3 regions of the Lysinibacillus sp. FSL P4-0201 genome follow, and region 3 is predicted to be linked to each of the others. Evidence: a T-box and tRNA genes for the amino acid it is inferred to sense, from the RefSeq annotation. Region 3 holds a T-box; the other regions hold tRNA genes.

Region 1 (10,520 bases), 2.1 Mb from region 3:
GTTGGGCACTCTAAGGTGACTGCCGGTGACAAACCGGAGGAAGGTGGGGATGACGTCAAATCATCATGCCCCTTATGACCTGGGCTACACACGTGCTACAATGGACGATACAAACGGTTGCCAACTCGCGAGAGGGAGCTAATCCGATAAAGTCGTTCTCAGTTCGGATTGTAGGCTGCAACTCGCCTACATGAAGCCGGAATCGCTAGTAATCGCGGATCAGCATGCCGCGGTGAATACGTTCCCGGGCCTTGTACACACCGCCCGTCACACCACGAGAGTTTGTAACACCCGAAGTCGGTGAGGTAACCTTTTGGAGCCAGCCGCCGAAGGTGGGATAGATGATTGGGGTGAAGTCGTAACAAGGTAGCCGTATCGGAAGGTGCGGCTGGATCACCTCCTTTCTAAGGATTATTTCGGAATACAAACCTTGGGTTTGTAAGATTACGTTTTGCGTTCAGTTTTGAAGGTTCATTCTATCTGAATGAAACACTTCAAAACTTGTTCTTTGAAAACTGGATAAAACGACATTGAAATTGTAACAAACACATTTATTTTTTAAGTTTTTTATAGGCTTAATAACTTGGTTAAGTTATTAAGGGCGCACGGCGAATGCCTTGGCACTAGGAGCCGAAGAAGGACGGCACTAACACCGATATGCTTCGGGGAGCTGTAAGTGAGCTTTGATCCGGAGATTTCCGAATGGGGGAACCCACTACGTTTAATCGCGTAGTATCTTGACGTGAATACATAGCGTCTTGAAGGCAGACCCAGGGAACTGAAACATCTAAGTACCTGGAGGAAGAGAAAGAAAAATCGATTCCCTGAGTAGCGGCGAGCGAAACGGGAAGAGCCCAAACCAAGAGGCTTGCCTCTTGGGGTTGTAGGACACTCTATACGGAGTTACAAAAGAGCGAGTTAGATGAAGCGACTTGGAAAGGTCCGCCAGAGCAGGTAAAAGCCCTGTAGTCGAAAGTTCGTTCTCTCCTGAGTGGATCCTGAGTACGGCGGAACACGTGAAATTCCGTCGGAATCCGGGAGGACCATCTCCCAAGGCTAAATACTACCTAGTGACCGATAGTGAACCAGTACCGTGAGGGAAAGGTGAAAAGCACCCCGGAAGGGGAGTGAAAGAGATCCTGAAACCGTGTGCCTACAAGTAGTTAGAGCCCGTTAATGGGTGATAGCGTGCCTTTTGTAGAATGAACCGGCGAGTTACGATTACGTGCGAGGTTAAGCTTTAGAAGGCGGAGCCGCAGCGAAAGCGAGTCTGAATAGGGCGAAATAGTACGTGGTCGTAGACCCGAAACCAGGTGATCTACCCATGTCCAGGGTGAAGGTGAGGTAACACTTACTGGAGGCCCGAACCCACGCACGTTGAAAAGTGCGGGGATGAGGTGTGGGTAGCGGAGAAATTCCAATCGAACTTGGAGATAGCTGGTTCTCTCCGAAATAGCTTTAGGGCTAGCCTCGTGATGAGAATACTGGAGGTAGAGCACTGTTTGGACTAGGGGGCCATCCCGGTTTACCGAATTCAGACAAACTCCGAATGCCAGATATTTATACACGGGAGTCAGACTGCGAGTGATAAGATCCGTAGTCAAAAGGGAAACAGCCCAGACCACCAGCTAAGGTCCCAAAGTAATCGTTAAGTGGAAAAGGATGTGGCGTTGCACAGACAACCAGGATGTTGGCTTAGAAGCAGCCATCATTTAAAGAGTGCGTAATAGCTCACTGGTCGAGTGACGCTGCGCCGAAAATGTATCGGGGCTAAACGATTCACCGAAGCTGTGGATTGACATCTACGATGTCAGTGGTAGGAGAGCGTTCTAAGTGCGTTGAAGTCAGATCGGAAGGACTGGTGGAGCGCTTAGAAGTGAGAATGCCGGTATGAGTAGCGAAAGACGGGTGAGAATCCCGTCCACCGTATGACTAAGGTTTCCTGAGGAAGGCTCGTCCGCTCAGGGTTAGTCGGGACCTAAGCCGAGGCCGATAGGCGTAGGCGATGGACAACAGGTTGATATTCCTGTACCACCTCCTCACCGTTTGAGAAATGGGGGGACGCAGTAGGATAGGGTAAGCGCGCCGTTGGTTGTGCGCGTCCAAGCAGTAAGGCGTGTGTGTAGGCAAATCCGCACACTGTAACGTTGAGCTGTGATGGCGAGTCCGTATGGACGAAGTTCCTGATTTCACACTGCCAAGAAAAGCCTCTATCGAGGTGAGAGGTGCCCGTACCGCAAACCGACACAGGTAGTCGAGGAGAGAATCCTAAGGTGTGCGAGAGAACTCTCGTTAAGGAACTCGGCAAAATGACCCCGTAACTTCGGGAGAAGGGGTGCTCTTGAGCGTGCAAGCGCATGAGAGCCGCAGTGAATAGGCCCAGGCGACTGTTTAGCAAAAACACAGGTCTCTGCAAAACCGTAAGGTGACGTATAGGGGCTGACGCCTGCCCGGTGCTGGAAGGTTAAGAGGAGTGGTTAGCGCAAGCGAAGCTGCGAATTGAAGCCCCAGTAAACGGCGGCCGTAACTATAACGGTCCTAAGGTAGCGAAATTCCTTGTCGGGTAAGTTCCGACCCGCACGAAAGGCGTAACGATCTGGGCACTGTCTCAACGAGAGACTCGGTGAAATTATAGTACCTGTGAAGATGCAGGTTACCCGCGACAGGACGGAAAGACCCCGTGGAGCTTTACTGTAGCCTGATATTGAATTTTGGTACAACTTGTACAGGATAGGTAGGAGCCAGAGATCTCGGAGCGCCAGCTTCGAAGGAGGCGTCGGTGGGATACTACCCTGGTTGTATTGAAATTCTAACCCATGCCCCTTAGCGGGGCAGGAGACAGTGTCAGGCGGACAGTTTGACTGGGGCGGTCGCCTCCTAAAAGGTAACGGAGGCGCCCAAAGGTTCCCTCAGAATGGTTGGAAATCATTCGTAGAGTGTAAAGGCACAAGGGAGCTTGACTGCGAGACCTACAAGTCGAGCAGGGTCGAAAGACGGGCTTAGTGATCCGGTGGTTCCGCATGGAAGGGCCATCGCTCAACGGATAAAAGCTACCCCGGGGATAACAGGCTTATCTCCCCCAAGAGTCCACATCGACGGGGAGGTTTGGCACCTCGATGTCGGCTCATCGCATCCTGGGGCTGTAGTCGGTCCCAAGGGTTGGGCTGTTCGCCCATTAAAGCGGTACGCGAGCTGGGTTCAGAACGTCGTGAGACAGTTCGGTCCCTATCCGTCGTGGGCGTAGGAAATTTGAGAGGAGCTGTCCTTAGTACGAGAGGACCGGGATGGACACACCGCTGGTGTACCAGTTGTCTTGCCAAAGGCATCGCTGGGTAGCTATGTGTGGACGGGATAAGTGCTGAAAGCATCTAAGCATGAAGCCCCCCTCAAGATGAGATTTCCCATTACGCAAGTAAGTAAGATCCCTCAAAGACGATGAGGTAGATAGGTTCGAGGTGGAAGTGTGGTGACACATGGAGCTGACGAATACTAATCGATCGAGGACTTAACCAAAAAAGTTTGAAACATTCAATGCGCCGTTTATCCAGTTTTGAAAGAACAACTCTTTCATGAGAGCTTTTATACATAGTGAATGTTGAAGCTTAACATATAGGAACTTCTGCTAAGAATGCAATGTCCTTATTGTAATGCAGAAGCCAGCACATCCATGTGCAAGTCTAGTGATGATGGCAAAGAGGTCACACCCGTTCCCATACCGAACACGGAAGTTAAGCTCTTTAGCGCCGATGGTAGTTGGGGGCTTCCCCCTGTGAGAGTAGGACGTCGCTAGGCATAATACCCAGGAGGATTAGCTCAGCTGGGAGAGCATCTGCCTTACAAGCAGAGGGTCGGCGGTTCGAGCCCGTCATCCTCCACCATATGCCGGTTTAGCTCAGCAGGTAGAGCAACTGACTTGTAATCAGTAGGTCGTGGGTTCGATTCCTATAGCCGGCACCATTTTTTCGAGCCATTAGCTCAGTTGGTAGAGCATCTGACTTTTAATCAGAGGGTCGAAGGTTCGAGTCCTTCATGGCTCACCATTTATAAATAATAATAAGCGGGTGTGGCGGAATTGGCAGACGCACTAGACTTAGGATCTAGCGCCGCAAGGCGTGGGGGTTCGACTCCCTTCACCCGCACCATTATTTTCATTGCCAGATAAAAAAGCTTATGCACATGCGGAAGTAGTTCAGTGGTAGAACACCACCTTGCCAAGGTGGGGGTCGCGAGTTCGAACCTCGTCTTCCGCTCCAAATGTGCCGGGGTGGCGGAACTGGCAGACGCACAGGACTTAAAATCCTGCGGTAGGTGACTACCGTACCGGTTCGATTCCGGTCCTCGGCACCATTTTAAATGCGCCCGTAGCTCAATTGGATAGAGCGTCTGACTACGGATCAGAAGGTTATGGGTTCGACTCCTGTCGGGCGCGCCAAAAGAACAACGGGAAGTAGCTCAGCTTGGTAGAGCACTTGGTTTGGGACCAAGGGGTCGCAGGTTCGAATCCTGTCTTCCCGACCATTTCCAAAAAGATTATGGGGCCTTAGCTCAGCTGGGAGAGCGCCTGCCTTGCACGCAGGAGGTCAGCGGTTCGATCCCGCTAGGCTCCACCATAAGTAAATTAACCAGTATAAAGATCCTGGCGGCGTAGCTCAGCTGGCTAGAGCGTACGGTTCATACCCGTAAGGTCGGGGGTTCGATCCCCTCTGCCGCCATCTTAAAGGACCTTTAGCTCAGTTGGTTAGAGCAGACGGCTCATAACCGTCCGGTCGCAGGTTCGAGTCCTGCAAGGTCCACCATTTATATATTGTAACGGAGGTATACCCAAGTCTGGCTGAAGGGATCGGTCTTGAAAACCGACAGGCGGGTAACACCGCGCGGGGGTTCGAATCCCTCTACCTCCTCCAGTTTTAAATTTTTATAAATGGTGCTTTAAAAACTCGAAACAACATAAAATTATCGCGGGGTGGAGCAGTGGTAGCTCGTCGGGCTCATAACCCGAAGGTCGTTGGTTCAAATCCGGCCCCCGCAACCAAAAGGTCCCGTGGTGTAGCGGTTAACATGCCTGCCTGTCACGCAGGAGATCGCCGGTTCGATCCCGGTCGGGACCGCCATTTTTAAAATAAAAGTCATGAGAAGCAAAAAAGTGAGCAAGCTTAGCATGGACGAAATGGGTCAGTAGCTCAGTTGGTAGAGCATTAGATTGAAGCTCTAAGTGTCGGCGGTTCGATTCCGTCCTGACCCACCATTTATGCGGGTGTAGTTTAATGGTAAAACCTCAGCCTTCCAAGCTGATGTCGTGGGTTCGATTCCCATCACCCGCTCCAAGGGCCTATAGCTCAGCTGGTTAGAGCGCACGCCTGATAAGCGTGAGGTCGATGGTTCGAGTCCATTTAGGCCCACCATTATTCCGAAGTAGCTCAGTTGGTAGTAGCACCTGACTGTTAATCAGGTTGTCGCAGGTTCGAGTCCTGCCTTCGGAGCCATTTTTATTTTGGGGAAGTACTCAAGAGGCTGAAGAGGCGCCCCTGCTAAGGGTGTAGGTCGGGTAACCGGCGCGAGGGTTCAAATCCCTCCTTCTCCGCCATGGGCCCGTTGGTCAAGTGGTTAAGACACCGCCCTTTCACGGCGGTAACACGGGTTCGAATCCCGTACGGGTCATACTAGAAACAGTAGATGCAATTGCATCTACTGTTTTTTGATATTCATAGATACAAAATTTACTCTTGATTCAATGCATTTTCATCCATATAAACTACTTCCCAGATATGCCCATCTACATCTTGAAAACCCCAACCATACATAAATCCGTGATCTTGTGGTTCACTATAAGGTTTACCACCAGAGGCAAGTGCCTTATTCACTAATTGATCTACTTGTTCTCGGTTTTCAGCAGAGAGACATAAGATTGCTTCTGCAGAAGTAGTAGTATCTGTAACTTCTTTCTTACTAAATCCTTTAAATCGTTCTTCAACCATTATTAATACGAAGATATTTTCGCTAATAATCATTGAGGCTGTTGTTTCATCACTGAATTGTTGATTGAACTCAAAACCTAATTCCTTAAAAAAACTGATAGATTTGTTTAGATCTTTTACTGGTAAATTGATAAAGATATTTTTCGATTGAAAAGCCATTTAGTATCACCTCCAAATTGACAGTATCATGGAGCATAAAGTCGTGTCAATTATAGCAATGCGGGGCGCAAATGGAAGCCATTAGCACTATTAGAAGTAGGTGTTATGTCAACAAAAACAGAAAGGTTATATCTTCAACCTTTCTGTTTAAAAAGTTTTAACTATTTATCCTCTGGCTAGCATTCTTTCAAGTGAACTAAGTGCTTCAGAGGTAGTATATTCATCTACTTGTATACGGTTATGAGGTTGACCTTGCTCAATACTTTCTAAGCTCCATAACAAATGTGGAAGGTCAATTCGATTCATTGTTAAACAAGGACAAAAGTTTTCGTTTAAGGAGACAATATGTTTATCAGGATGCTGCTTAATAATGCGATTGACAAGGTTCATTTCTGTTCCAATTGCCCATGCAGATCCGCTTGGAGCTCGATTGATTGTATCAATAATGTATTTTGTGGAGCCTGCATCATCAGCCGCTGCAACCACTTCACGGCTGCACTCAGGGTGAACAATTATCCTCATAGTCGGGTGTTCTTTGCGAATAACCTCTGTATGTTGAACAGTAAAACCTTCGTGCACAGAGCAGTGACCCTTCCAAAGAATAACCTGGATATTTTCAAGTGGCTCTTTTGTTTCGAGCAAGTTCTTATGCGGATTCCAAACAGCCATATTTTCAAGAGGTATACCTAAATCATAGGCAGTATTTCTTCCTAAATGTTGGTCAGGTAAAAAGAAGATACGCTGTTTTTGGGTAAAAGCCCATTGAACAAGTTCCTTTGCATTCGATGAAGTGACACAAGCACCACCATGTCTTCCAGTAAAGGCTTTAATAGCCGCAGTTGAGTTAACATAGGTTAGAGGAATAATCGTATCACCAAAGAGTTCTTGAAGAATTGGCCATGCTTGTTCAGTTTGATAAATATCAGCCATATCAGCCATTGAACATCCAGCGCGCATATCTGGTAAATAGACATGTTGCTGTTTCGTTGTCAGCATATCAGCAGTCTCTGCCATAAAATGTACACCGCAAAATACGATGTGTTCAGCTTCCTTATTTGCTGCGGATAATTGAGCTAACTGTAAAGAATCCCCAGTTGCATCTGCAAATTGAATGACTTCATCTTTTTGATAATGGTGGCCAGGAATAAATAATTTAGGACCTAATTTTTTCTTTATTGATAAAATACGAGATTCCATTTCCTTTACAGATAGTGCCCGATAATGCTCTGGGAGTAATGTCGTCTGTTGTAATAAACTAGTGATGGACAAGGGAATGATCTCCTTTCATTTGAACGAGTGCACTAATATCAAAAGCTTTAACTGAATGTGTTAAGGAGCCAAGTGAAATCCATTGAATACCCGTTTGGGCATAAGCCTTTAAATTTTCAAGTGTGATGCCCCCAGATGCTTCAGTCGCAATAGTGGGAGGAACAATGGGAAGCCATGCACGGATTTCTTCTGGGCTACGGTTATCAAACATAATAATATCTGCTCCTGCGTTGATAGCTTCTTCTAATTGTTCTTTTGTTTCAATTTCAACTTCAATTTTTACGGTATGACCGACTTTCGCTCTAGCGGTCTGAACTGCCTTTGTAATGCTACCAGCAAAGGCAATATGATTGTCCTTTAGCATAATTGCGTCATACAGGCCATTTCGATGATTAAAAGCACCACCAATTCTAACAGCATATTTATCTAGCATACGCAGTCCTGGTAGTGTTTTACGCGTATCACATATTTTTGCGTGAGTACCTACTGTTTCTTGAACGGCAAGATGGGCAGCCGTTGCAATAGCAGACATACGTTGAATAAGATTTAAAATGACACGCTCACCGATTAATAATTTTTGTAAGGGACCTTTAATCACAGCGAGTACATCACCTGACTTCACCATCTCTCCATCTTTTGTATGAAGGTTGACTTCGATTGATCGATCGAGTAAGAGAAAGCCATGCTCAATAATGTTAGCCCCACAAAAAATTCCGCTTTCTTTCGCGTAAAAAGAAAAAGCTCCCTGTTGTTCGGCTGAAAAGATAAATTCACTCGATAAATCTCCATCTCCTAAATCCTCATTAAAAAATTGCTTGAGCATTTCCTCAAGTTTGATGATATTCATACAATGAGTTCCTCACTTTCATTTGTCCTTGCGAAAAAATAATCCATCGACTTGCCCATTGTGATTTCATTTCGGATTTATCCTTCCGAATATGAGCTCCTCTTGTTTCCGTTCGCGTAATTGCTGCATGTGCCATTAATGTGGCGACTACATGCATCATAAATAATTCCAACTCAGCTAGTTCTAGACCCTTTAAATTAACTTGAATAAGTGATTGCAAGGAGGGTAGTTGCTTTACAAAATGTTGCAAGTCATCAATATTTCTAACAATACCTAGGAACCGCATCATGTGTTGCTGTAATTGGGGTTTGCTAAATAAAGGTGGCATTTTATCAGGACATTGATGCTTTTCCAGTAAAAAGTTTTTTTGATGACACCCTTTTTGAATAATGAACTGCGCCATTTTTTGACCAAATGTAATACCTTCCAATAGGGAGTTACTTGCTAAACGATTCGCACCATGTACGCCTGTACAGGCAACCTCACCGACTGCATATAAGTTCGGTATAGTAGTTCTTCCTTTGTCATCAGCAATAACACCACCCATCAAGAAATGACTTCCTGGAGCCACGGGGATTAGACCATCTTGTAAATGAACGTGATGAACATGGCACAGCTGAGCAATTGTTGGAAACTTTGCTTCAAAGTCTTGAATGTTAGTGATATCAATAAACGTTTCTTCACCCGCTGCACGTTTTGTAAATAGGGCAAGTGCAGTAATATGTCTTGGTGCTAGGTCAAGTTGAGCATGTAAACCTGTCATAATGGGCTGATGCTGGGCATTAACAAAAATACCACCAGCCCCTCTGACAGCTTCAGAAACTAATCCCTTTGCTTCATTTTTACACCACAGAAGACTCGGGTGAAATTGCATAAATTCCATATCACTAATGGCAGCGCCTGCTCGAAATGCTAATGCGATCCCATCCCCTGTATTAGTTGGAAAATTAGATGTACTTGAATAAAGGGCACCTGCGCCACCTGTCGCTAAAATAACATGATGAGCCAAATAACGTTTTGTACCTTTTTCTCCTTTAGTTAGTACTCCTACACAGTCACCATCTGTATTCCGTAAAAGCTCATAAGCCATTTCATAGCAATTGATCTTTGTTTTGGGCGAAAGTTTATGAAGCAAGTAATCTATGAAAATCTGACCAGTACGATCACCACCTGCATGTAGAATACGATGATGACTATGTGCTCCTTCAAGTCCTAGAGCAGGTTTTCCATCGACCTGCCGATCAACAGGGAGGCCATCCTTTAGATAGTTTTGCATAATCTCAGTGCCATTTTTTATAAGTGTTTTAACATGCCTTTTCTCATGATGATACTCTCCAGCTTTCAATGTATCAGCAATATGATGTTGAATATGATCCTCCTCACTGGTAACAGCAGCAATCCCACCTTGTGCACGATAAGAACTACTCATATATATAGATGATTTTGTAACAATTTGTATTTGAAAATGTTTTTCAAGCACTAAAGCAGCCTGAAGTGCAGCAATACCACTACCAATTATAAGGACGTCTGTCTTTACATCCATCGTTATACCTTCTTTACAGTTGTCTTGACACTTATCTTTACATAAAATATAAAAGAAAACAAGACCTGATGAACAAGAGAGGAAGAAGACGATGATTTATATGGATTATGCTGCAACATCACCTATGATGAGGGAATCTCTTGAGGCATATGTAGAGGTGGCACAACGGTATTATGGAAATAGTGCGAGTTTGCATGATTTAGGCGGACAAGCTTTTTATTTTGTCCAGCAATCAAGGGAGGTTGTAGCCCAAGCCCTAGGTGTAACTAGTGATGGCGTAATTTTTACGGGTAGTGGAACAGAAGGAAATCTCATAGCCATCTTGTCGTTAGCGCTAGCCTCAAAAAAAGGAAAACACATTATTTCATCTCAAGCTGAGCATACGTCAGTGCATGCGGCTTTGAATACACTTGAGAAAAAGGGCTTTACTGTAACAAAATTACCTTTGCAGAAGGATGGTTGTGTTGATCTGGGGCAATTGCAACAAGCAATCCGGGAAGAGACTGCTTTGATTACCATTCAACATGTCAATTCTGAAATTGGTTCAATCCAGCCTGTAGAGAAAATCGTAAAGATGGCAAGAAAATCAAATATATTCTGTCATGTTGATTGTGTACAATCATTTGGCAAACTAGCTATACCAAAAGGGGTAGATGCGATTACCATCTCGGCTCATAAAATAGGCGGACCAAAGGGCTGTGGTGCTATATATCTGAACCCTGCAATC
Region 2 (10,520 bases), 740 kb from region 3:
GACAGCGTTAGAAAAAACAGGGGGCATGACCATTTTATCTGATGGTATTATTAATGCTTTAGGTGGTTTCGGACCATACGGTGTACTCATAGGAGTTTATATTTTGACAGCTATTTTCGGTCAATTTATTAGTAATACGGCAACTGCTGTATTGTTTGCACCCATTGCAATGAGTGCAGCCATTGCAATGGAGGTTAGTCCCACAACATTTATGATTGCAGTCGCAGTTGCAGCAAGTATGGCATTTGCTACGCCAATTGCTTCCCCTACGAATGCACTGGTAATGACGGCGGGGGGCTATAAATTTATGGATTTCGTAAGAATAGGGGTTCCGTTACAGCTTGTTATGTTTATTGTGATGATGATAGCCATCCCGTTCTTTTTCCCATTTTAAAAACTCGGTTTCTTTACCGAGTTTTTTGTTTTTTAAAAGATCTATTATTTTTTTGTAGGAAATTATGATAAAATTATTTTCTAGTTCATGGTCTAATATTGAACTAGCTTGTGAATAGATTTTATAGTTATTAATATAGGAAGTTTTACTCTGGTAATAAAAATAATAAAGTTTTTTATTAAAAAGTGTTGACCTTTTAAAAATAAGGGTGTAGTATTATACAAGTCGCCAGGGTGACACGCTAAAATAAAGCAAAACATGAACCTTGAAAACTGAACAAGCAAAACGTAATCAATAAAGTTTTAAGTAGCTAGTTTTGCTAGTGAACAAAACAAAAATTTTGGACATCAAACATGATGCCAGCAAAATTTGAGCTAATCAAATTTCTTTTATGGAGAGTTTGATCCTGGCTCAGGACGAACGCTGGCGGCGTGCCTAATACATGCAAGTCGAGCGAACAGAAAAGGAGCTTGCTCCTTTGACGTTAGCGGCGGACGGGTGAGTAACACGTGGGCAACCTACCCTATAGTTTGGGATAACTCCGGGAAACCGGGGCTAATACCGAATAATCTCTTTTGCTTCATGGTGAAAGACTGAAAGACGGTTTCGGCTGTCGCTATAGGATGGGCCCGCGGCGCATTAGCTAGTTGGTGAGGTAACGGCTCACCAAGGCGACGATGCGTAGCCGACCTGAGAGGGTGATCGGCCACACTGGGACTGAGACACGGCCCAGACTCCTACGGGAGGCAGCAGTAGGGAATCTTCCACAATGGGCGAAAGCCTGATGGAGCAACGCCGCGTGAGTGAAGAAGGTTTTCGGATCGTAAAACTCTGTTGTAAGGGAAGAACAAGTACAGTAGTAACTGGCTGTACCTTGACGGTACCTTATTAGAAAGCCACGGCTAACTACGTGCCAGCAGCCGCGGTAATACGTAGGTGGCAAGCGTTGTCCGGAATTATTGGGCGTAAAGCGCGCGCAGGCGGTCCTTTAAGTCTGATGTGAAAGCCCACGGCTCAACCGTGGAGGGTCATTGGAAACTGGGGGACTTGAGTGCAGAAGAGGAAAGTGGAATTCCAAGTGTAGCGGTGAAATGCGTAGAGATTTGGAGGAACACCAGTGGCGAAGGCGACTTTCTGGTCTGTAACTGACGCTGAGGCGCGAAAGCGTGGGGAGCAAACAGGATTAGATACCCTGGTAGTCCACGCCGTAAACGATGAGTGCTAAGTGTTAGGGGGTTTCCGCCCCTTAGTGCTGCAGCTAACGCATTAAGCACTCCGCCTGGGGAGTACGGTCGCAAGACTGAAACTCAAAGGAATTGACGGGGGCCCGCACAAGCGGTGGAGCATGTGGTTTAATTCGAAGCAACGCGAAGAACCTTACCAGGTCTTGACATCCCGTTGACCACTGTAGAGATATAGTTTCCCCTTCGGGGGCAACGGTGACAGGTGGTGCATGGTTGTCGTCAGCTCGTGTCGTGAGATGTTGGGTTAAGTCCCGCAACGAGCGCAACCCTTGATCTTAGTTGCCATCATTTAGTTGGGCACTCTAAGGTGACTGCCGGTGACAAACCGGAGGAAGGTGGGGATGACGTCAAATCATCATGCCCCTTATGACCTGGGCTACACACGTGCTACAATGGACGATACAAACGGTTGCCAACTCGCGAGAGGGAGCTAATCCGATAAAGTCGTTCTCAGTTCGGATTGTAGGCTGCAACTCGCCTACATGAAGCCGGAATCGCTAGTAATCGCGGATCAGCATGCCGCGGTGAATACGTTCCCGGGCCTTGTACACACCGCCCGTCACACCACGAGAGTTTGTAACACCCGAAGTCGGTGAGGTAACCTTTTGGAGCCAGCCGCCGAAGGTGGGATAGATGATTGGGGTGAAGTCGTAACAAGGTAGCCGTATCGGAAGGTGCGGCTGGATCACCTCCTTTCTAAGGATTATTTCGGAATACAAACCTTGGGTTTGTAAGATTACGTTTTGCGTTCAGTTTTGAAGGTTCATTCTATCTGAATGAAACACTTCAAAACTTGTTCTTTGAAAACTGGATAAAACGACATTGAAATTGTAACAAACACATTTATTTTTTAAGTTTTTTTATAGGCTTAATAACTTGGTTAAGTTATTAAGGGCGCACGGCGAATGCCTTGGCACTAGGAGCCGAAGAAGGACGGCACTAACACCGATATGCTTCGGGGAGCTGTAAGTGAGCTTTGATCCGGAGATTTCCGAATGGGGGAACCCACTACGTTTAATCGCGTAGTATCTTGACGTGAATACATAGCGTCTTGAAGGCAGACCCAGGGAACTGAAACATCTAAGTACCTGGAGGAAGAGAAAGAAAAATCGATTCCCTGAGTAGCGGCGAGCGAAACGGGAAGAGCCCAAACCAAGAGGCTTGCCTCTTGGGGTTGTAGGACACTCTATACGGAGTTACAAAAGAGCGAGTTAGATGAAGCGACTTGGAAAGGTCCGCCAGAGCAGGTAAAAGCCCTGTAGTCGAAAGTTCGTTCTCTCCTGAGTGGATCCTGAGTACGGCGGAACACGTGAAATTCCGTCGGAATCCGGGAGGACCATCTCCCAAGGCTAAATACTACCTAGTGACCGATAGTGAACCAGTACCGTGAGGGAAAGGTGAAAAGCACCCCGGAAGGGGAGTGAAAGAGATCCTGAAACCGTGTGCCTACAAGTAGTTAGAGCCCGTTAATGGGTGATAGCGTGCCTTTTGTAGAATGAACCGGCGAGTTACGATTACGTGCAAGGTTAAGCTTTAGAAGGCGGAGCCGCAGCGAAAGCGAGTCTGAATAGGGCGAAATAGTACGTGGTCGTAGACCCGAAACCAGGTGATCTACCCATGTCCAGGGTGAAGGTGAGGTAACACTTACTGGAGGCCCGAACCCACGCACGTTGAAAAGTGCGGGGATGAGGTGTGGGTAGCGGAGAAATTCCAATCGAACTTGGAGATAGCTGGTTCTCTCCGAAATAGCTTTAGGGCTAGCCTCGTGATGAGAATACTGGAGGTAGAGCACTGTTTGGACTAGGGGGCCATCCCGGTTTACCGAATTCAGACAAACTCCGAATGCCAGATATTTATACACGGGAGTCAGACTGCGAGTGATAAGATCCGTAGTCAAAAGGGAAACAGCCCAGACCACCAGCTAAGGTCCCAAAGTAATCGTTAAGTGGAAAAGGATGTGGCGTTGCACAGACAACCAGGATGTTGGCTTAGAAGCAGCCATCATTTAAAGAGTGCGTAATAGCTCACTGGTCGAGTGACGCTGCGCCGAAAATGTATCGGGGCTAAACGATTCACCGAAGCTGTGGATTGACATCTACGATGTCAGTGGTAGGAGAGCGTTCTAAGTGCGTTGAAGTCAGATCGGAAGGACTGGTGGAGCGCTTAGAAGTGAGAATGCCGGTATGAGTAGCGAAAGACGGGTGAGAATCCCGTCCACCGTATGACTAAGGTTTCCTGAGGAAGGCTCGTCCGCTCAGGGTTAGTCGGGACCTAAGCCGAGGCCGATAGGCGTAGGCGATGGACAACAGGTTGATATTCCTGTACCACCTCCTCACCGTTTGAGAAATGGGGGGACGCAGTAGGATAGGGTAAGCGCGCCGTTGGTTGTGCGCGTCCAAGCAGTAAGGCGTGTGTGTAGGCAAATCCGCACACTGTAACGTTGAGCTGTGATGGCGAGTCCGTATGGACGAAGTTCCTGATTTCACACTGCCAAGAAAAGCCTCTATCGAGGTGAGAGGTGCCCGTACCGCAAACCGACACAGGTAGTCGAGGAGAGAATCCTAAGGTGTGCGAGAGAACTCTCGTTAAGGAACTCGGCAAAATGACCCCGTAACTTCGGGAGAAGGGGTGCTCTTGAGCGTGCAAGCGCATGAGAGCCGCAGTGAATAGGCCCAGGCGACTGTTTAGCAAAAACACAGGTCTCTGCAAAACCGTAAGGTGACGTATAGGGGCTGACGCCTGCCCGGTGCTGGAAGGTTAAGAGGAGTGGTTAGCGCAAGCGAAGCTGCGAATTGAAGCCCCAGTAAACGGCGGCCGTAACTATAACGGTCCTAAGGTAGCGAAATTCCTTGTCGGGTAAGTTCCGACCCGCACGAAAGGCGTAACGATCTGGGCACTGTCTCAACGAGAGACTCGGTGAAATTATAGTACCTGTGAAGATGCAGGTTACCCGCGACAGGACGGAAAGACCCCGTGGAGCTTTACTGTAGCCTGATATTGAATTTTGGTACAACTTGTACAGGATAGGTAGGAGCCAGAGATCTCGGAGCGCCAGCTTCGAAGGAGGCGTCGGTGGGATACTACCCTGGTTGTATTGAAATTCTAACCCATGCCCCTTAGCGGGGCAGGAGACAGTGTCAGGCGGACAGTTTGACTGGGGCGGTCGCCTCCTAAAAGGTAACGGAGGCGCCCAAAGGTTCCCTCAGAATGGTTGGAAATCATTCGTAGAGTGTAAAGGCACAAGGGAGCTTGACTGCGAGACCTACAAGTCGAGCAGGGTCGAAAGACGGGCTTAGTGATCCGGTGGTTCCGCATGGAAGGGCCATCGCTCAACGGATAAAAGCTACCCCGGGGATAACAGGCTTATCTCCCCCAAGAGTCCACATCGACGGGGAGGTTTGGCACCTCGATGTCGGCTCATCGCATCCTGGGGCTGTAGTCGGTCCCAAGGGTTGGGCTGTTCGCCCATTAAAGCGGTACGCGAGCTGGGTTCAGAACGTCGTGAGACAGTTCGGTCCCTATCCGTCGTGGGCGTAGGAAATTTGAGAGGAGCTGTCCTTAGTACGAGAGGACCGGGATGGACACACCGCTGGTGTACCAGTTGTCTTGCCAAAGGCATCGCTGGGTAGCTATGTGTGGACGGGATAAGTGCTGAAAGCATCTAAGCATGAAGCCCCCCTCAAGATGAGATTTCCCATTACGCAAGTAAGTAAGATCCCTCAAAGACGATGAGGTAGATAGGTTCGAGGTGGAAGTGTGGTGACACATGGAGCTGACGAATACTAATCGATCGAGGACTTAACCAAAAAAGTTTGAAACATTCAATGTATCGTTTATCCAGTTTTGAAAGAGCAAATCTTTCAATTAAATACAAAGTCTAGTGATGATGGCAAAGAGGTCACACCCGTTCCCATACCGAACACGGAAGTTAAGCTCTTTAGCGCCGATGGTAGTTGGGGGCTTCCCCCTGTGAGAGTAGGACGTCGCTTCGCTTATTTTTTGTGGAGGATTAGCTCAGCTGGGAGAGCACCTGCCTTACAAGCAGGGGGTCGGCGGTTCGAGCCCGTCATCCTCCACCATTTTGGTCCCGTGGTGTAGCGGTTAACATGCCTGCCTGTCACGCAGGAGATCGCCGGTTCGATCCCGGTCGGGACCGCCATTATTATTGCCGGTGTAGCTCAGTTGGTAGAGCAACTGACTTGTAATCAGTAGGTCGTGGGTTCGACTCCTATCGCCGGCACCATTCCCTTGGAGGGGTAGCGAAGTGGCTAAACGCGGCGGACTGTAAATCCGCTCCTTAGGGTTCGGCGGTTCGAATCCGTCCCCCTCCACCATTTTAGGGGCATAGTTCAACGGTAGAATAGAGGTCTCCAAAACCTTTGGTGTGGGTTCGATTCCTACTGCCCCTGCCAGGTATTGAGGTACTCGTTCATAATACAGCTAATATAATCTATATAGTGGCGATTGTGGCGAAGTGGTTAACGCATCGGATTGTGGTTCCGACATTCGTGGGTTCGATTCCCATCAGTCGCCCCATTTTAAAATTGGGGTATAGCCAGGCGGTAAGGCAACGGATTTTGATTCCGTCATGCCTAGGTTCGAATCCTAGTACCCCAGCCATTTTTAATTTCACGAGCCATTAGCTCAGTTGGTAGAGCATCTGACTTTTAATCAGAGGGTCGAAGGTTCGAGTCCTTCATGGCTCATCATTTTTTAATTAACATGCGCCCGTAGCTCAATTGGATAGAGCGTCTGACTACGGATCAGAAGGTTATGGGTTCGACTCCTGTCGGGCGCGCCAATAAAATCATGTTTACGGAATGTAGCTCAGCTTGGTAGAGCACTTGGTTTGGGACCAAGGGGTCGTAGGTTCGAATCCTGTCATTCCGACCATCTTTCATGATAAATGGGGCCTTAGCTCAGCTGGGAGAGCGCCTGCCTTGCACGCAGGAGGTCAGCGGTTCGATCCCGCTAGGCTCCACCATTGTAATATTTTTGGAGGTATACCCAAGTCTGGCTGAAGGGATCGGTCTTGAAAACCGACAGGCGGGTAACACCGCGCGGGGGTTCGAATCCCTCTACCTCCTCCATTTTTCGGGTCAGTAGCTCAGTTGGTAGAGCATTAGATTGAAGCTCTAAGTGTCGGCGGTTCGATTCCGTCCTGACCCACCATTATTGCGGGTGTAGTTTAATGGTAAAACCTCAGCCTTCCAAGCTGATGTCGTGAGTTCGATTCTCATCACCCGCTCCAAAATGGGCCTATAGCTCAGCTGGTTAGAGCGCACGCCTGATAAGCGTGAGGTCGATGGTTCGAGTCCATTTAGGCCCATATTATTCCGAAGTAGCTCAGTTGGTAGTAGCACCTGACTGTTAATCAGGTTGTCGCAGGTTCGAGTCCTGCCTTCGGAGCCACGGCCCGTTGGTCAAGTGGTTAAGACACCGCCCTTTCACGGCGGTAACACGGGTTCGAATCCCGTACGGGTCATCAAGCATGTAGCACAGATGTGTGTTACATGCTTTTTTCTATTCTCCTGTTCGTTAAACGATAAAAGATAATGCAATAGCAGAAAAAGATCTATTTGCAAGGTGAGGGACTGAATTTCATTCCCCTAGCATCTTACTATGGGCTCCTATAAACCGTTTCACTTACCACGTACACTTCCATGGTCAATACTTTTGTGAAGGCTGCTTGACTTCTCTAGTATAGCGATACAGGCGAAATCCTGCCCAGAGAATTTGTGAAACTGGTTCTGCTCTATGCGAAAGCGAAGCACCAGCAGCAAGTAAGTAGCCCAGAACGAATAGCTTTTTCACCATTTACAAAAATTCTATTGATTTCTTTGTTCTACAACCCCCTGAAAAAGGCTACATGACTACTGTAGCCTTTTTATAATAATTAATATCTTTCTCCCTTACATTCTCTTACGAAAGAGAGTCTATAGAGTAAATATGAACAAACTATTTCATATATAAAATATGTATGTTTTTTCAATTACTATTTTCATGGTGCTTGTTGTTTTGTTCCTCTAATATGAGGATAAGTGGAGGAATCGATATGAATATACAGGAGATACAGCAATTTTTAAGTCTATATCAGACAGAACAAAATGAATCAGAACTTTGGTTAAAGAATAGATTACAGGCAGTTAAGGATGCAGGTGAATATCACCCAACAACAGAGGAGCTAGTTTTTGGCGCACGGGTGGCATGGCGAAATAGCAATAAGTGTATTGGACGTCTGTTTTGGCAGTCACTGCATGTGGTAGATGCACGTGATGTTTTAGATGAAAAGGCTATTTTTCAAAAATTACTAGAACATATTGATTATGCGACAAATCATGGGAAAATTCGTCCAACTATAACAGTGTTTGCTTCAGATAGAGTACGGATTTGGAATCATCAACTAATTCGTTATGCAGGCTATGAAACAGATGCAGGCATTATTGGAGATTCACAGTCCATTAAATTTACAAAAGTGTGTGAGTCGTTAGGATGGAGAGGTAAAGGAACTGATTTTGATGTATTACCACTCGTTATACAGGTGGATAATCGTGCTCCTCAAATGTTTGTAATTCCTGAAGAAAATATAGTAGAGGTCTCAATCCGTCATCCAGAGTCAATCGATATGGAGAAATTAGGAATGAAGTGGTATGCCGTACCTATTATTTCGAGTATGCGTTTTCAAATGGCTGGAATTGATTTTCAAGCAGCTCCATTTAACGGCTGGTATATGGGAACAGAGATTGGTGCACGAAATTTAGCAGATCATGATCGTTATAATATGTTACCTGCAATTGCAGAGATTTTTAATCTTGATACAACCAAACAAGCGTCTCTTTGGCGTGATCGTGCTTTAGTAGAACTTAATATTGCTGTTCTTCACTCATTTAAAGAAGATGGTGTGAGCATTGTTGATCATCATACAGCAGCTCAGCAGTTTAAATTGTTTGAGGAGGCAGAAAAATCAACAGGAAGAGAAGTTACAGGCAACTGGACATGGTTAATCCCACCACTTTCCCCTGCCACAACTCATATATTCCATAAACCCTATGTAAATATTTATCATACACCAAATTATTTTTATCAAAAACCATGCTATTAGTGTAAAAGAATTGTTTACTTTCGATACTTTTGATGAGAGAGGGCTTACTATGTTAGATCAGCAAATTCCCAATATCCCATGGAGACAATTGACGACACCTTATGGTAGAGGTACAGCCATTCCTAAGCTGATAGAACAGGAGCAATACACACAGCTAGCTGAATTAATTGAACATCAAGGAACACTGTGGCAGGTGACACCATGGGTTTTGCTTGTCCTGCTAAAAAAGCTTACTCGTAAAAAATTAGAGGCTGTCTCCTTACAAGAGGTACAGTTATATTTAGCTGTGGCACATGCTATTACCAAGGATTATCTCGACCCAGTCAATACTGTTAAAAATATGCAGGAGCTATTAGACGTCAACTATTTGTGGATAGAAAATGAGGATAATGATGAACAGGAGTGGGAGAAAGAAACGCCAAAGGGCTATGAGGAGCAAGCTTTTGTAGGCTATTACTATTATAGTTATATGCTTTTACAAGAGGCTGTTCCTATTTTTTCTACTATAACAGCTCGTCATAATGAAGCATCAGAATGCCTTGCTGAATTGCTAACATTACTCCGCAATCCGACAATTAAGTAATGTTTAAACACTATAGAAATAGAGCAGATGGAGGAATCTAATCCACCTGCTTTATTTAATTTTAATGCACATACTCATCCTTAGAGGCTCTCATTGAGCAAAAGAAGAGTAACATTGCTACAACGACAAAGAGCCATCCCGCAATATTCCAGCCACCAAATAAATCATGCAAGTAGCCAAAAAGAATAGGACCGATTGCGGCAAATAAATAACCCAAAGATTGTGCAAAGCCTGATAAATCTGCTGCTTCAAATGCAGTACGAGTCCGGAGAGTGAAGAACATCATTGCTAGGGCGAATGAAGAACCACCTGCTAACCCTAGAAGAACCATCCACAGTACCCCAAGACTTGTCCATTCCATGACAACCCCAACAAAGCCTACTAAATAGAAGGATGTAAACATCAATACAAGTGGGCGTTGAGAAGTCATTTTACCAGCAATAATAGGCACTGCTAAGGCCATTGGTACTTGTGAGAATTGCATGATTGAAAACATCCAGCCAGCTTTATCAGGTGCTAAACCTTGAGCAATATAGATCTCAGGTATCCAAGCTGCTGTTGTGTAGAATAATAAAGATTGTAAACCCATTGCCCCTGTGACAGCCCAAGTAACAGGTGATTTCCATAAAGGTGTACTGGTCTTCTTAGATGTAGTAACTGGTTCCGGTTTATTTGATTTTAGTTGAGGTATCCAAATTAAGATTGTAATTAGAACGAGTATGAGTGCAATGGAAAGTGCACCTTGCCAGCCTAACGATGAATTAGCTATCGGATAGCTAATACCAGCACCAAGGCCAGCAGTAAAATTCATGGACATGGTGAAAAACGCCATTAATAAACCCACATGATAGGGAAATTTCAACTTCAGTAATCCTGGAATTAGTACATTTCCAAAAGAAATGGCTACGCCAATTAACACAGTACCCAATAGAAGTAATTCTGTAGTACCAAGTGAACGTAGGACAATTCCTAAAGCCAAGAGAAAAGTGGATAAAAATAATGTTAGCTCAAGCCCTAGTTTGCGTGCTACAACTGGTGCAAATGGAGATATAACAGCAAAAGCCAGCAATGGTATCGTTGTTAGAAAGCCTGCCAAAACATTAGATATTCCAAGATCTTCACGGATAAAGGATATAATTGGGCCAACAACAGTTAGTGGCATTCGTAATGTAGAGGCTATAAAGATAACTCCAAAGA
Region 3 (10,520 bases):
ACAATAACTAATATCATATCTAAATATGGCTGGATTCTAAATCTCTTCAAGAAATATAAAAAGGCTACCCCTATTACGTTTAAGCAATAGAAATAGCCATAACTTATTGGTTAGACAGTTTCAGACTCTTTTGAATGTACTCGCTTCATGAAGTCATTAACATCAGCAGGAACTTTGCGATCTATTAATGACACGATGATAACAGATAAGAAGCCCACAGGTACTGTCACAATACCTGGAATTTTAAACTGCAAGAAGCTTGGTAACGTTCCTGGTAAAAAGATCATCCACATAGACACGCCAAGTCCTATTAATAATCCTGCAATGGCTCCTTTTTCTGTCATGCCTCTCCACCAAATACCTAAAATGAATATTGGGGTAAATGTACTTGCAGCGACAGTAAAAGCGAGCGCCACTAAATGGCCAATAGATGCATCCTTTACAAGTAAACCCAATGCTCCATATAAAATACCTAATAATACAATAGCCACTTTCCCAGCAATAACTCGTTGTTTTTGTGTAATATCCTTTTTCATGATATTGGCATATAAATCATGAGCTAGTGCACCTGAGCTTGTAATAAACAATCCTGAAAGATTGGAGAAAATAGCTGCAAATGCTCCTGCTATAACTAATCCAAGTAGCCATTTGCCACCTAGTGCAAGGGCTGTAGTAGGAATGACCATATTATTCCCACCCAGCACTAAATCACGCATGACTTCCTCACTAGCTGTCCCAGAAATGAAAATAGATCGACCTACAACACCTAAATAAACAGCTAACAAGAAGAATGCGCTTGCAATTCCAATGGCCATGAGTGCAGATTTACGGGCTGCTTTAGCACTTGGGTTTGTATAAAAGCGCAATAAAATATGAGGAAGACCAATTGTTCCTAGCGCTAATCCTATCGTCATACTAATTGTTTGCCAGAACGTGGGGAAATAAAAGCCCGTGCCTGTCCAAGCAGCACCATCAAAATTGATATCATTGCCATCTAAGGCATACGGTGAAGTGCCTGTAATTGGACCGCTAAATGAATGGATGGCTGCTAAAATTTTATCATAATGTAAACCGCCATAAACTGCTGCAATTAACATCACAATAAACGCACCAAGACGAATCCACAACTCTAATGCTTGGTTGATGGTTGTTCCTTTCATACCACCAATACCTACATAAAAAATCATAACAACACAAGTAAATATAATGCCGAATTCATAAGAAGTACCGAAAAACATACTTAAAATCTGTGCAGCACCTAATAATTGGGGAGCTGCATAAAAGCCTGAAATAGCTAACACCACTGCCACAGCTACAAGCCGTGCTCGTCTACTATGAAAACGATAGCCTAAAAAATCTGCAACGGTAAATGCACCAAAACGTCTTAAAGGACCTGCCACAAAAATCGCTAATAATGTTAACCCAATGGAGAAGCAAAAAGCATAATAAGCACCATCATATCCAAGTTGAAATGTTAACCCTGCGATACCCAGAAATGTTGCTGCACTTAAGTAATCCCCACCAATGGCAGACCCATTTGTAAACCATCCGAAGCTTCGGCCACCTACAAAGAAATCCGAAGCTGTTGCATTTCTTTTTGTTAAATACGTAATGTATACAATTGTTCCCATTAAAGCAATGGTCATTAACATCTTTGGTTCTAATAGAGCTTCCATCATTCAACATTTCCCCCTTTGTTCCAACTACTTATTTGCTATATCATATTGCTTTAGACGTTTCTCGTACATGGCTGTGTGAACATATGCAATAATAAATGCCATAGCCATCATTACAATCGTTGTCACAAACCATGTGACTGTCATACCACCCCAGATCTTCTTAAACGCAAATGCTGGCGCAAACCAATTCATAACAGGGATACTAAAAATCAAAATAAAGTAAAATATCGATAAACCTAAACCTGTTGTAAATTCATCTTTCATAATTTTGTTTGTTGTTGCATCTAAAGGTGGTAGATCTTTCACATCAATTGTTCCTGCTTCTACATAGTCATAATCATGACTGCCTACTTCCGCCATAAGCCAACTCCCCCTTTTTTGGTAAGTGAATAATTGTCTGAAATTTCAAATTATTATTCACTACAATTATTCTATTCTATTTCAACTTCAATATAGATATAAAATATTGCTGTATTAGTACAAAAAATTGCTATTTTAAGTTAAAATATTTTTATCTTTTTATTCGTAGGGGGCTGGTAGCATTTTAAAGGTGGTATGGTATATGGAAAGCTCATTTGACAAGCAGCAAATGAGTGAATGGTTAAAAGAGGTTTTACCAAACGCTTTAGAGGAATGTAAAGTGCCAAAGCCAGAAGATGAGGTCATTATTGTCTATGAAGTCAATCGGTTATTTGATTGGGTAAAGATTAATCGATTAAAAAGAAATTATCCTAATAGTATTATTGTCCCGTTTGTTACAGAACACCTTACCTACTCGACTGGTATAGCAATTGAATTAGCTTTACCTGCACTTCTCATAAAACCATTACAAAAATCAAAATTTTTACGAATTGTAAAAAAGCTGTATACGTCCTATCAGGAAAAAAAGGCGAGTACACTTACAATGCTTGAGCTATCACAACAAGTATCCCAACAACATACCTCTCCATTTAGGGAAGCATTTTTAAAACGCCTGATCCGTGGAGAAATTGACAATGAACAAGAAATAATACAATCTGCTTCATTTTTATCGACAAACTGTATACCTAATATTGTATTTTTAATTCAAGGCTATATTGATGGGGCTAATAAGAAAGCTGTCCCACACGATGCAAGTAGTAGTATTACAACTGTTTTTCGTCAGCACTTTGCTGAGAAGGCCTCATTATCCTTTTTACATTTTGAACGCTATTTATTACTTCTCATGCGAATTCCTACTGACTACAACTCTTTCAAACATTGGACTGAGGGTGAAGCCTGTTTATTAGAGGTTATCGAGACCCTAAAAAGGGATTGTTCTATTCATCTTTTTATGGGGGTTGGAGGTGTATTTCAGGATGCTATGCAAGTGAAGGAATCCTATAGCCAGGCTAGAAAAGCACGTAGAAAACCACCTATCCATAATATACACATCCGATATTACGAAGATTTAACAAAGCATGAGCAGCTGCAAAAAGCTATTCAGTATATTGAAGAGCATTACGACGAACAACTGACCATTCGTGATGTTGCAAAATATATTAACTTTAGCCCAACTCATTTTAGTAGACTATTTAAAAAAGAAACAGGTCGCAATTTTGTTGACTATGTTGCTTATACACGCATTATCAAAACCTTACCTTTTTTACGCAAGTACGACTACACCATAGAAAAAATCTCCTCCTCCTGTGGCTTCAATACACCAAATTACTATAGTTTAACTTTTAAAAAATATGTAGGGATCTCTCCAACAGACTATCGCAATACGACAGAAATTTTATTTAAATAATGGAAAAGAATCTGCAAAACTTCCATGAAAAAAGCAAGCCTCCAACAAGGAGACTTGCACATCCTCTACATTAAAATGCAGATTCTTGTTATTTATAGATTAAACGTAATACTTTTCTACAACTTCTGCACAGCGAGCACATACTGTAGGCTGTGCTTCATTTGAACCAACTGTTTCAGAAATTGACCAGCAACGCTCACATTTCTCACCAGTAGCCTTCTCAACAACAATGGAAACATGCTCAAGTGTTAAAGCTTCAGCAGGTGCCTCCTCGATAGCAGCTACCTCAAAAGCTGAAACGATGGAAAGTTGTGCAAAGTCAATGTTGGCATCGTTCAATAATGCGACAACATCTTCTTTCGCGTAGACAGTGACTTTTGCTTCAAGTGATTTACCAATTGTTTTCGCATTACGTGCTTCCTCTAATGCTTTTAAAATATCATCGCGTACATCAATAATTTTTTCCCATTTTGTACGTAGGCTGTCAAAATTCGCTTGAACATCTACCTCTGGGAAATCTGTTAATTGAACAGAAACTTCTTCTACAATACCTTGAGCATGTAGATAAGACCACATTTCATCTGTTGTATGTGGGATAATTGGTGTCATGATTTTTACTAATGTCATCAATGTATCATAAATAACTGTTTGCATCGCACGACGATCCTTATTGTCATGACCCTCGATATAGACTACGTCTTTGGCAATATCAAGATAGAATGAAGATAACTCTACAGCAACGAAATTATTGACTACATGATAGACAGCAGCAAAATCATAACGATCATAGGCAGCACGCACAGTTTTTAAGACATCCTGTAAGCGCATATACACATATTGATCCATTTCACGAAGCTCAGCATAACTTACACGATCTTTCGTAGGATCGAAATCAGCAATATTGCCGTGTAAGAAACGGAAAGTATTACGAATTTTACGATACACTTCAGATACTTGCTTTAACATATCCATAGAGATGCGGACATCTGCTGTATAGTCAACAGAAGCAACCCATAAACGAAGTATGTCTGCTCCATACTGATCCATTACTTTTTGCGGAATAATCACATTCCCTAAAGATTTACTCATTTTACGTCCTTCACCATCAAGTACAAAACCATGTGTTAAAAGTCCTTTGTATGGTGCATAGCCGTTAATAGCTACAGATGTAATAAGAGAGGAATTAAACCAACCACGATGTTGGTCAGAGCCCTCTAAATAGAGATCAGCTGGATATTTCATACCACGTTCTACTAGTACACCTTGGTGTGATGAACCTGAATCAAACCATACATCCATAATATCATTTTCTTTGGTAAATTCGCCGTTCGGGCTACCTGGATGTGTAAAGCCTTCTGGTAATAACTCTTTTGCTGTTTTTTGGAACCAAATATTTGATCCATTCTCACGGAATAATGCTGAGACATGACTAATTGTTTCAGGTGTAATAATAGGTTCACCATTTTCAGCATAGAAAATCGGAATCGGCACACCCCACGCACGTTGACGTGAAATTACCCAGTCTCCACGATCACGAATCATATTATAAAGACGAGTTTCTCCCCAAGCTGGTGTAAATGCTGTTGCTTTTACAGCCTCTAATAACTCCCCACGGAATGCTTCAACAGATGCAAACCATTGTGGTGTCGCACGATAAATAACAGGCTTTTTCGTACGCCAGTCATGTGGATAGGAGTGCGTAAAGAAATCAAGCTTTTCTAACGCTCCTACTTCTTTTAGTTTTTCTGTGACGAGTTTATTCGCATCATTATAAAACACGCCTTCAAAGCCAGGTGCTTCATCTGTATAGCAGCCACTATTATCAAGAGGGCTAAGAATACCTAAACCATACTGTTTACCAATATGATAATCGTCTTCACCATGCCCTGGGGCTGTATGAACACAACCTGTACCCGCTTCAGCAGTTACGTGTTCACCTACCATAATAAGCGATTCACGATCGTAGAATGGATGTTGTGCTACAATACGATCTAATGCCTCTCCTTTTACTTCTTGTACAACCTCATAGTCTACCCATCCAAGCGTAGTTGCCACTGACTCTAATAACTCTTTGGCAATGATGAATTTTTTATTAGCCACTGCAACTACTACATAGATAAATTCAGGATTCAAAGAAATCCCTAAGTTTGCTGGTAATGTCCATGGTGTTGTTGTCCAAATGATAAATTTAGCATCTGCTGGAACAACACCCTTCGCATCCTTAATTGCAAAGCTTACATAAATGGATGGAGATTTGATGTCCTTATATTCAATTTCAGCTTCCGCCAAAGCAGATTCAGAAGAAGGAGACCAATAAACCGGCTTTAACCCTTTATAGATATAACCTTTTTCCGCCATTTTACCGAATACTTCAATTTGACGAGCTTCAAACTCAGGCTTTAATGTAATATATGGATTTTCCCAATCACCTCGAATGCCTAGACGGCGGAATTGGGCACGTTGATTGTCAATTTGCTCATAAGCATACTCTTCACAAAGTTGGCGGAATGCTGCTACTGACATTTCTTTACGTTTTACACCTTTGTTAGTCAATGCTTGCTCAATTGGTAAACCATGTGTATCCCAACCTGGAATATAATTGACATGGTAGCCAGTCATGGAGCGATGACGTGTAATCATATCCTTCAATACTTTATTTAGAGCATGGCCTATATGGATATCACCATTTGCATAGGGAGGACCATCATGTAGAACAAATTCTGGTCGACCTTCCGTACGCTCCATCTGTAATTTGTTAATATCCATGCCATTCCATTTTTCTTGCATTTTTGGCTCATTTGCCGGTAAATTTCCACGCATTGGGAAATCTGTTTTTGGCATTAATAAAGTATCTTTGTATTCAACCATTAAAATTCCTCCTTTATTTTACACAAACAGGTAGACATTTTTCTCATAAGACAGTTATTGGCAAAATTATCTAAAACGATTCGGAAACAAACAAAAAAAGCCCTCAATCCCACTAAGGGACGAGAAGCTTCTACTCGCGGTACCACCCTAATTGTAGTACAAAAATTTGCACTACCTCTTAAAAGCACGTTTAACGTCGTGCATCACGAAATAACCTACTTTTTTCAGTTATTTAGCTCAGAAGTGATGTTCAATGCTAGTTGTATGTTTGGGCTCTCACTGTCCCCAAATCGCTTAACAACGCCTAACAAATACTGTCTTCGTCTCTGCTTTTATGCATATCTATTCAAAATAATTACTATTACAAAGTATATGAAATTCAAACAATCGCGTCAAGTTTCATTTGTCAATTACAGCAATTAAAAAGAAAAGTTAAATATCCTCAGAATCCTGTGCTTCTTCAACAGATGCTTGAATTTCTGTTAAATCGATATCATATTGCAGCAAATGATCCCAGTCATCTGCATTAAGTAAATCCAGCTGTGCTTCTACAAGCATCTTGAAACGATTACGAAATACCTTAGATTGCTTTTTAAGCTCATCAATTTCAATCGTCACCTTACGAGCCTTCGTCAAAGCTTCATTGACAATTCGATCAGCATTTTTTTCAGCTTCTTTTACAATGAGCTTTGCCTCTTTTTGAGAATTTCTTCTCACTTCATCAGCCGCTTCTTGTGCAACGACAATAGACTTCTGCAAAGTTTCTTCTAAGGTGTTGAAATGTCTCGCTTGTTCTAAAGCCATCTCTAATTGCTTATCAACCTCTTTTTTTTCACGAAGCAGAATTTCATAGTCTTTAATAATCTGATCTAAAAATTCATTTACTTCATCTTCAGCATAACCTCTGAAGGCTTTTGTAAACTCCTTATTATGTATATCAATAGGTGATAATGGCATACAATCCTTCTCTCCTTTACATGTACATTCGTAATTCCTATTATACAATTGTTCCGACAACTTAGCAGTAAAAATTAATGAAATTTACTTCACTTTCAGCTTTTTTGGGCCAATCGACCGACTTGAAGACGGATTTTATCTTTTTTTGTTCGGCCTTCAGTCATAATAATTTTCACCCGACCACTTCCACGTATCGATAAAATATCTCCCTCTTGTAATTCAAAAGCAACTGTATCTCTTTCTGTCCAATTTACACGAACTTTTTTCCCAGTAATTAAAGCTTGAGCTTTTTGGCGTGATACATTTAATACAGTCGCAATAATTACATCTAAGCGCATGGAAGATACTGTATAAGATTCCTCCAACCATTCTTCCTCATTTACAATAAGGGAATCCGCTTCTTTTAAAGACTCAATATGCACCTTAACTTTACCAATACCTGTTAAATGTAACCGAACATATTCTGCTACCTCTTGAGCTACAACGAATTGCACCTGCTGATCATTTACACGAATATCACCAAATTTCCCACGGTTTAAACCTAATGAAAGCAACGCACCTAAAACATCAGGATGTCGTAATTGGACAAATTTCACTGGATATTGAATCGTAAAGGCCACTAACTGAAAGTCTTCTTCTATTGCTTCATAGTAAGTAGGAAAAATAAGCATACGCTGCCTCTCCGCCTCTTCAAATAAACCTGTGCATGCAGTTTTTAGGGTATCATTTTGCCCGATAATCGATGTCACAATAAAACGTTGTCTTGGATCAAGAAAATCTGTCAGCTTAGGCGCATAACGATCTTCAACCTCACGCTGCCAGCTTATTACCTGTTCAATAAAGGGCTGTTCATCTTTTCGAAAATGCTGGATTAAGTGTTCCATCTTGTTGTCTCCTCTTTCACTAGTTCCATTTTGCTTTGTTAGTTGGAAACTTAGTATTCCCAATTAATGACGTTTGGACGTCATTGTTTTAAAATTTTTTATTAGTCGCTTTAGTAGCATAGAAAATTAAAATAAATAAAAAATCCCCACCAAAACGTGAGGATTTACTTCTAAGCGAACATAAAATATATTTTCTGAATGACTATATAAAGCCCTCTTTCTATAAAATTCAGCATAAAGATGGCCACAATTGGCGAAATATCAATCATACCAAGAGGCGGAATGAATTTCCTAAAAATCCCTAAATATGGCTCACAAACTTTTTCAAGCATGCGACCAATTGCTGAATTTTGAGCGGCAGGCACCCAAGACATTAAGATATATGCAATTAGCATGAATGAGTAAATCTTAAATGCTAATGATACATAACCAAGTATAATAAAAAAAGTCATATAAACTACAATCCTCGCTATTAATTATCGTCTAAAATAAAGTTTGTAATTTCACCAGTCACTTCTACATTATCTGGCGTACAAAGGAAGATATCTTTACCGATACGTTGAATATCTCCAGCAAGAGCATAGACTGTGCCACTTAAAAAATCAATAATGCGTTTACCTTGTTCTCTTTCGATGCGTTGCAAATTGACAATTGTTGCACGTTTATTTTTTAAATGCTCTGCGATATCTTGTGCTTCTGCATAAACTCTCGGTTCTATTAAAACAACTTTTGCTCCCTTAGAACTCATAGCTGCCTGCAAACTGACAATGTTATTAGGAGTTGCTGTGCTTTGTGGCATGATTTCATGAATAGGTGCTTTGCGTTCTTTCATCATTTTTTTTGGCTTAACTGAATGAATCGGTTGCTGTTGTTGTATGGGTTGTTGTTGCTGAATAGGAGCTTGCGTGATTTCTTCTTCTAATTCTTCTTCAAGGTAAAAGAAGTTTTTAATCTTATTTTTCATGCTCATCCTGTTCCCCTCTTTCATTTCCAACAAGAGCCGTTCCGACTCGAACAAAAGTAGCCCCTTCCTCTACCGCAATTTCAAAGTCATTAGACATGCCCATTGATAACTCGGTACAAGGTGCGTGTGCGAATCCTTGCTCGGCTATTTGCTGTTGACATTGTTTTAATTGCTTGAAAACAGAGCGAATAATTGCTTCGTTTTCAGTGTTTGGTGCCATAGTCATTAAACCTACAACTTGAATCTTAGTAAAACCTTTTAATGCTTCTACAAAAGGCAAAACTTCTTCGATAGTTAAACCATGTTTTGATTCTTCACCAGAAATATTTACTTGTACAAAACATTTAACAGGTTGTTCGGCTCTTTTTTCAATTTCTTCTGCCAAACTCAAACGATCTAAGGAGTGTAAATAATCAATGCTGTTAATCACTTGTTTTACTTTACGTGTTTGAAGCGACCCAATGTAATGCCAATGAACATCAGCATGTATCTCAGTAATTTTACGATGTAAGCCCTCTGGTCTGTTTTCTCCTAAATGAGTGAGCCCTGCTTCAATTGCTTCTTGTGTTCTTTCAACAGAAACTTCCTTCGTCACGGCAATTATTTGGACTTTTTCGCCCTCACGATTCCCTTTTTTTTCTGCTGCTGTTATTAAATCATTTAGTTTGTTTAAATTTGTTAAGATTTTTGTCACTGTTTTTCCCAACTTTACAACAATAGTTTCCTTTATTGTAACAAGCAATGCTTGATTTATCAATGAATAGCCTGACCTATGTCAGCATACAATTCTCACAATTTTAATGTGCCTATGTCTTAGGAAAGGGCTTTGACTAAAATGACATCCTTACCAACAACAAGCACATCCTTCATATACACTTTTCTCACAGACTCTTCACCTTTAAAAAAACCAAGATATTTGCGAGGCTCTGCAATCAAAAATGCTGTCACATAGCCTGTTTCTTTTGATACTTCAGCATCTATGACAAAGCCTATAAATCGTCCATTTCCTGCTTCAATGACTTCTTTTTGTTGTAACATCGAAAAACGCAATGACATACCTCCTCTATTGTTTACTTTCGTATAAACATTTCTACTACCATCAAACTTTGCTGTTACTTTATATTTATGTATCATTTGTTCATTGAATGAAGATAAAATGCGCACCGAATTATACGATGCGCATTTTTTTATTTGTAATCTTTTTGCATTGTTTCAATTGCATTTTTTTCAAGACGTGAAATTTGTGCTTGAGAAATCCCAAGTTCTTTGGCAATCTCAGTTTGGGTCTCTCCATAATAAAATCGTTTGGCAACGATCATTTGCTGACGTTCATCTAGCTTTTGCAAGCTTTCCTTTACCGACACATAGGCAACCCATTGATCTTCTGATACATCATCATC

What was found. A T-box is a leader RNA that pairs with one kind of tRNA and senses whether it is charged. The one in region 3 lies ahead of ileS (isoleucine--tRNA ligase), so its partner is inferred to be a tRNA-Ile.
Region 1: it encodes a tRNA-Ile, which carries the amino acid that the T-box ahead of ileS (isoleucine--tRNA ligase) is inferred to sense. The anticodon was not compared.
Region 2: it encodes a tRNA-Ile, which carries the amino acid that the T-box ahead of ileS (isoleucine--tRNA ligase) is inferred to sense. The anticodon was not compared.

What each region holds. Positions count from the first base shown of each region.
Region 1 covers NZ_CP151995.1:3,557,010-3,567,529, reverse strand. The annotation lists rRNA gene MKY76_RS17965 (16S ribosomal RNA) at 1-404, shown strand, start outside; rRNA gene MKY76_RS17960 (23S ribosomal RNA) at 586-3,513, shown strand; rRNA gene rrf (5S ribosomal RNA) at 3,677-3,792, shown strand; tRNA gene MKY76_RS17950 (tRNA-Val) at 3,803-3,878, shown strand; tRNA gene MKY76_RS17945 (tRNA-Thr) at 3,882-3,957, shown strand; tRNA gene MKY76_RS17940 (tRNA-Lys) at 3,965-4,040, shown strand; tRNA gene MKY76_RS17935 (tRNA-Leu) at 4,058-4,142, shown strand; tRNA gene MKY76_RS17930 (tRNA-Gly) at 4,179-4,253, shown strand; tRNA gene MKY76_RS17925 (tRNA-Leu) at 4,259-4,347, shown strand; tRNA gene MKY76_RS17920 (tRNA-Arg) at 4,356-4,432, shown strand; tRNA gene MKY76_RS17915 (tRNA-Pro) at 4,442-4,518, shown strand; tRNA gene MKY76_RS17910 (tRNA-Ala) at 4,535-4,610, shown strand; tRNA gene MKY76_RS17905 (tRNA-Met) at 4,639-4,712, shown strand; tRNA gene MKY76_RS17900 (tRNA-Ile) at 4,720-4,796, shown strand; tRNA gene MKY76_RS17895 (tRNA-Ser) at 4,812-4,904, shown strand; tRNA gene MKY76_RS17890 (tRNA-Met) at 4,958-5,032, shown strand; tRNA gene MKY76_RS17885 (tRNA-Asp) at 5,036-5,111, shown strand; tRNA gene MKY76_RS17880 (tRNA-Phe) at 5,170-5,245, shown strand; tRNA gene MKY76_RS17875 (tRNA-Gly) at 5,251-5,324, shown strand; tRNA gene MKY76_RS17870 (tRNA-Ile) at 5,326-5,402, shown strand; tRNA gene MKY76_RS17865 (tRNA-Asn) at 5,407-5,483, shown strand; tRNA gene MKY76_RS17860 (tRNA-Ser) at 5,494-5,584, shown strand; tRNA gene MKY76_RS17855 (tRNA-Glu) at 5,587-5,658, shown strand; gene MKY76_RS17850 (VOC family protein) at 5,718-6,134, opposite strand; gene nadA (quinolinate synthase NadA) at 6,300-7,403, opposite strand; gene nadC (carboxylating nicotinate-nucleotide diphosphorylase) at 7,390-8,250, opposite strand; gene nadB (L-aspartate oxidase) at 8,231-9,793, opposite strand; gene MKY76_RS17830 (cysteine desulfurase family protein) at 9,894-10,520, shown strand, end outside.
Region 2 covers NZ_CP151995.1:275,033-285,552, forward strand. The annotation lists gene MKY76_RS01270 (SLC13 family permease) at 1-394, shown strand, start outside; rRNA gene MKY76_RS01275 (16S ribosomal RNA) at 783-2,334, shown strand; rRNA gene MKY76_RS01280 (23S ribosomal RNA) at 2,517-5,444, shown strand; rRNA gene rrf (5S ribosomal RNA) at 5,515-5,630, shown strand; tRNA gene MKY76_RS01290 (tRNA-Val) at 5,642-5,717, shown strand; tRNA gene MKY76_RS01295 (tRNA-Asp) at 5,722-5,797, shown strand; tRNA gene MKY76_RS01300 (tRNA-Thr) at 5,806-5,881, shown strand; tRNA gene MKY76_RS01305 (tRNA-Tyr) at 5,889-5,972, shown strand; tRNA gene MKY76_RS01310 (tRNA-Trp) at 5,977-6,050, shown strand; tRNA gene MKY76_RS01315 (tRNA-His) at 6,099-6,174, shown strand; tRNA gene MKY76_RS01320 (tRNA-Gln) at 6,184-6,258, shown strand; tRNA gene MKY76_RS01325 (tRNA-Lys) at 6,272-6,344, shown strand; tRNA gene MKY76_RS01330 (tRNA-Arg) at 6,363-6,439, shown strand; tRNA gene MKY76_RS01335 (tRNA-Pro) at 6,455-6,531, shown strand; tRNA gene MKY76_RS01340 (tRNA-Ala) at 6,547-6,622, shown strand; tRNA gene MKY76_RS01345 (tRNA-Ser) at 6,636-6,728, shown strand; tRNA gene MKY76_RS01350 (tRNA-Phe) at 6,735-6,810, shown strand; tRNA gene MKY76_RS01355 (tRNA-Gly) at 6,816-6,889, shown strand; tRNA gene MKY76_RS01360 (tRNA-Ile) at 6,894-6,967, shown strand; tRNA gene MKY76_RS01365 (tRNA-Asn) at 6,974-7,050, shown strand; tRNA gene MKY76_RS01370 (tRNA-Glu) at 7,052-7,123, shown strand; gene MKY76_RS01375 (nitric oxide synthase oxygenase) at 7,694-8,740, shown strand; gene MKY76_RS01380 (hypothetical protein) at 8,790-9,323, shown strand; gene MKY76_RS01385 (MFS transporter) at 9,385-10,520, opposite strand, start outside.
Region 3 covers NZ_CP151995.1:1,016,803-1,027,322, reverse strand. The annotation lists gene MKY76_RS04880 (cation acetate symporter) at 111-1,679, opposite strand; gene MKY76_RS04875 (hypothetical protein) at 1,704-2,039, opposite strand; gene MKY76_RS04870 (AraC family transcriptional regulator) at 2,242-3,447, shown strand; gene ileS (isoleucine--tRNA ligase) at 3,547-6,315, opposite strand; T-box leader at 6,428-6,651, opposite strand; gene MKY76_RS04860 (DivIVA domain-containing protein) at 6,748-7,272, opposite strand; gene MKY76_RS04855 (RNA-binding protein) at 7,368-8,156, opposite strand; gene MKY76_RS04850 (YggT family protein) at 8,327-8,608, opposite strand; gene MKY76_RS04845 (cell division protein SepF) at 8,629-9,126, opposite strand; gene MKY76_RS04840 (YggS family pyridoxal phosphate-dependent enzyme) at 9,110-9,814, opposite strand; gene MKY76_RS04835 (YlmC/YmxH family sporulation protein) at 9,934-10,176, opposite strand; gene sigG (RNA polymerase sporulation sigma factor SigG) at 10,308-10,520, opposite strand, start outside.